2 regions of the Brotocaccenecus cirricatena genome follow, and region 2 is predicted to be linked to the other one. Evidence: predicted binding sites of a transcription regulator. Region 2 holds the regulator's gene; the other holds the start of a gene.
What was found. Region 2 encodes NrdR, which represses ribonucleotide reductase genes. Its sites were predicted from a motif close to CACNANATNTNGTG; they were not measured.

Region 1: the regulator NrdR is predicted to act here: its motif matches at 617-630, upstream of nrdD (anaerobic ribonucleoside-triphosphate reductase).

Annotation. Positions count from the first base shown of each region.
Region 1 covers NZ_JAJEPW010000019.1:7,612-10,010, reverse strand. Annotated here, with positions in the region: gene lpdA (dihydrolipoyl dehydrogenase) at 1-523, shown strand, start outside; gene nrdD (anaerobic ribonucleoside-triphosphate reductase) at 850-2,399, shown strand, end outside.
Region 2 covers NZ_JAJEPW010000006.1:51,835-54,233, reverse strand. Annotated here, with positions in the region: gene LKD37_RS03525 (hypothetical protein) at 46-531, shown strand; gene nrdR (transcriptional regulator NrdR) at 601-1,056, shown strand; gene LKD37_RS03515 (DUF4363 family protein) at 1,060-1,443, opposite strand; gene LKD37_RS03510 (DUF421 domain-containing protein) at 1,440-2,117, opposite strand.

The DNA.
Region 1 (2,399 bases), on a different contig from region 2:
CCGGGGCCGCAGCCTGCTGGTGGATGAGGACTTCCGCACCAGCATCCCCGGGGTCTATGCCATCGGCGACGTGTCCGCCGTGATCCAGCTGGCCCATGTGGCCGCCGCCCAGGGCATCGCCTGCGTGAATCGTATGTGCGGCCGCCAGGCCGCCACGGACCTGAACGTGGTGCCCAGCTGCATCTACAGCAGTCCCGAGATCGCCGTGGTGGGCCTCACCGAGGCCGAGGCCAAGGAGCAGGGCATCAACGCCGTGTCCGGCAAGTGCACCATGTTTGGCAACGCCCGGACGGTCATCGAGGACCCGGGCCGCTGCTTCATGAAGCTGGTGGCCGACCGGGATACCGGCCGTCTCATCGGCGCGCAGCTGATGTGCCAGCACGCCAGCGACATCATCAGCCAGCTCAGCGCCGCCCTGGTAAACGGCCTGACGGTGGGGCAGCTGCTGTCCGTTATGCGGCCCCATCCCTCCTTCGAGGAGGCCATGACCGAGGCTCTGGAGCGCCTGGCCGAAAAGCTGTAACAACCTATACCGGCAAGCGCTCTCCCCCGGGTGCGGAAAATCTTCCGCACCCGGGGGTTTTTGTTGCATTTGCAATTGTGAAATGTCTTGTCATACTATATATTGTAGGTGACAGGGCGGCAGGTACTCCTATATCTTGTGTCTATTGTACAGAATCGACAAAATATCCAGGGGATTTTCGTCAGGCATTTTCCCCATATTTAGGGCTTTGGGCTTGCATCAGCACAGGATATGGTATATGATTAAGGGGCTGATTGACCGCTGCCCATTGAGGCAGCTTTTGCTATGGAGAGAGAAAAAATCAGGAGAAAGGACAGGCGATACACATGAAGATCATCAAGCGCAACGGGGCTGAGGTCCCCTTCGATATCCAGAAAATTGAGGTGGCCGTCACCAAGGCCAACAACTCTGTGGCCGAGGCCGACCGCATGACCCCGGTGCAGATCGGGCGCATCGCCGAGTCCGTGGAGCTGCAGTGCCAGAAGATGAACCGCGCTCCCACCGTGGAGGAAATTCAGGACATGGTGGAGCACCACATCATGGCCCACGGGGCCTTTGAGGTGGCCAAGCACTACATCACCTATCGCTATACCCGGTCCCTGGTGCGCAAGGCCAACACCACCGACGACAAGATTCTCTCCCTCATCGAGTGCAACAACGAGGAGGCCAAGCAGGAGAACTCCAATAAGAATCCCGTGGTGAACTCCACCCAGCGGGATTATATGGCCGGCGAGGTGTCCCGGGATATCACCAACCGTCTGCTGCTGCCCCAGGATATTGTGGAGGCCCATGAGGAGGGCATCATCCATTTCCACGACACCGACTATTTCGCCCAGCATATGCACAACTGCGACCTGGTGAACCTGGAGGACATGCTGCAAAACGGCACCGTTATCACCGGCACCATGATCGAAAAGCCCCATTCCTTCGCCACCGCCTGCAACATCGCCACCCAGATCGTGGCCCAGGTGGCCTCCAACCAGTACGGCGGCCAGTCTATCAGTCTGACCCACCTGGCCCCCTTTGTGGAGGTCAGCCGCCAGAAGATCCGCCGCATCGTGCTGGCGGAGATGGCGTCCATCGGCGTGGACCCCGGCGAGGAGAAGATCAGCGAGCTGGTGGAGGCCCGCCTGCGGGAGGAGATCCGCCGGGGCGTGCAGACCATCCAGTATCAGGTGGTGACCCTTCTGACCACCAACGGACAGGCCCCCTTCATCACGGTGTTCATGTACCTGAACGAGGCCCGGAACGAGCGGGAGAAGAAGGACCTGGCCATGATCATCGAGGAGATGCTGCTCCAGCGGTACCAGGGCGTGAAGAACGAGCAGGGCGTGTGGGTGACCCCCGCCTTCCCCAAGCTGATCTACACCCTGGAGGAGGACAACATCCACGAGGACGCCCCCTACTGGTATCTGACGGAGCTGGCCGCCAAATGCACCGCCCGCCGCATGGTGCCGGACTATATCTCCGAGAAGAAGATGAAGGAGCTCAAGGGCGACGTGTACACCTGTATGGGGTGCCGCTCCTTCCTGACCCCGGACCGTTTTACCGATGCCGGGATCGGCAACGTTGCCAACGCCGGAAATTACGAGCCCGGCAAGCACAAGTACTATGGCCGCTTCAACCAGGGCGTGGTCACCATCAACCTGCCGGACGTGGCCCTGTCCTCCGGCGGAAACACCGAGAAGTTCTGGCAGATCTTCGAGGAGCGGCTGGAGCTGTGTCACAAGGCCCTGCGGTGCCGCCACGAGCGGCTGCTGGGCACCACCTCCGACGCGGCCCCCATTCTGTGGCAGTATGGTGCCCTGGCCCGGCTGAAGAAAGGCGAGACCATCGACAAGCTGCTATATAACGGCTATTCCACCATCTCCCTGGG
Region 2 (2,399 bases):
TGGCACAGCCCCTGCCGGGGATGCTTTGATGGGGAGGCGCGCTGCATGACGTATCCTGTGTATATCGGGGACCGGGCCGCCGGGACCATGACGGTGACGGCGGCGGGGGAGGACCACCTGTTCGAGGTGATCTGCCATCCCCCGGAGCCGGGCCTGTGGCGGGTCTGGGTCCAGGGGGAGGGACAGCGGCTTTCACTGGGACTGCTGGAGGGCGGGCGTCTGCGCCGCCGGTTTTCCCGGCGGATCACCGGGCCGCTGGGGGCCATCCGGTGGGCCGGGGCGGAGTCCTGCGCCGCGAAGGACTCCCCGTGGCGGCCCGCCGGGCCGGAGGACTGCCCCCTGCCCCTGCCGCCGGGGAGTCTGTGCCGCCGGGAGGGGCGGCGGGTGCGGCTGGCCGCGCCCTATGACCGGGAGGGGCCGTTTCCCCTGACGGAGCTGTTCTGCCTGGCCCGGATCCGGGCCATGGACGGAGGCCTCTGGGCGGAATATCGCTTTGAGGACGGGTATCCTGTGCCGCCGGAGGAAAATTGAAATTTGCATATTCCGCCGCCATGTGCTATAATAAGCTGAACATTATCGCCATAGAGGAGGAATATGCCCATGAGATGTCCCTATTGCGGCTATCGCGAGAGCAAGGTGGTGGATTCCCGTCCCGCCGACGAGGGGGCCAGCATCCGCCGCCGGAGGGAGTGCCTGTCCTGCGAGAAGCGCTTCACCACCTATGAGACCGTGGAATATCTGCCCATGGTGGTGATCAAGAAGGACGGCAGCCGCCAGAGCTTCGACCGCAGCAAGGTGCTGCGGGGCATCCAGCGCTCCTGCGAAAAGCGCCCGGTGTCCGCGGCGGACATGGAGCGCATGGCCAGCGAGATCGAGCAGGAGCTGCAGAACTCCCTGGAGCGGGAGGTCAGCACCGTGGCTATCGGCGAAAAGGTCATGGAGAAGCTGAAAAAAGCCGACGAGGTGGCCTATGTCCGGTTCGCCTCGGTGTATCGCCAGTTCAAGGATATCAACACCTTCATGAGCGAGCTGAACAAGCTCCTGAGTGAGAAGTAAGGGCTACAGAATGTTCCGCAGGCTCAGGCGCTCCAGTTCGTCCAGCTGCTGCAGCTGCTGGCGCAGCTGGGCCAGCTCCGGCAGCAGGTCGTCCCCCTGCCGCAGGCGGCACAAGGTCCGGCAGCGGGTCAGCGTCACCTGGGCTGCGTCCAGGGTCTCGTGGTGGATGACCACATGGAGGAAGTCCTGGGCCGACTCCCAGTCGGCGGACAGGGCGTCCATGGCCTCCCGGGCCATGTCCCAGCGCTCCTGCTCCGCCAGCTGGGCGATCCGGTCCGCCTGGTCCATCCACCGGTTGGTCCGGCGGTTCAGAGCCGCCGCGTTGAGAATGCACAGGGCCAGCAGCACCGCCAGCACCAGTGAGGGCACGATCAGAAACCGCTTCATACGTCCTCCTTGGCCTGGCAGATCACGTTGCCCCCCTGGTCCAGGGACAGGAGAAACACCTGAGACGGGTCCGTCAAGTGCTCCCGCTTCAGCTGCTGCCGCAGCCACGCGTCGTCCACGTCCATTTTCTTCATATTGTCCCGCAGCAGCCGCCCGTCGTTGATCAGCAGCACCGGAAGAAGCTGCTCCGTGACGTTCAGGGACAGCTGACGGGGCGTTACCGGCTGGGCCTGGGACCGCAGAAGCACCGACACCTGGCCGCTGGTCTCCAGGACGGCGCACTGCACGTCCTTCAGGTCGGTGACCCCCTGGCCCCGCAGCTCCTCCAGAAGCTCGTCCACCGTCATGCGGTTGTGGCGCATGGCCCGCTGCTGGAGCTTCCCGTACCGGACGACGATGGCCGGTTCCCCGCAGATCAGGGACCGGAACCGCCCGCTGCGGAAGCTGATATAGCTTAAAAGCGTGGTCAGGGCCAGCAGGGTCAGAATGGGCACCACGCCGTTGATCAGCGGCGAGTCGAAGTCCTGCATGGGCACCGACGCCAGGTCCGACAGCAGCATGGTCAGCACCAGCTCAATGGGCTCCAGCTCGCCGATCTGGCGCTTGCCGGTCAGGCGCAGCCCCGCGATCAGCAGCAGATACAGGATGATGGTGCGGAAAAAAGCAGTGGCCATGAGCATTCCCCCTTCTATGGCCAGTATGCGCCGATGAGAGAAAGTTATACCGAGGCAACCGGCCCCAGGCCGTTTGATATACAGAACGCAGAACCGGAGAAAGGAGGTACCCCGGGAAAATCCCATACCAAGCGCCATGTGCCTGCCCTTCCGGCAGGATAACGAGGAGGAGAGAGGATCGAACCTTCGGCGGGAGCTCTCCCGCGCCGTCCGGGCGCGCACGCAGCGGGCAAATATGCGGGTGACCGCAAAACAGAGACGCTGCGACCGGAAATCGAGGCA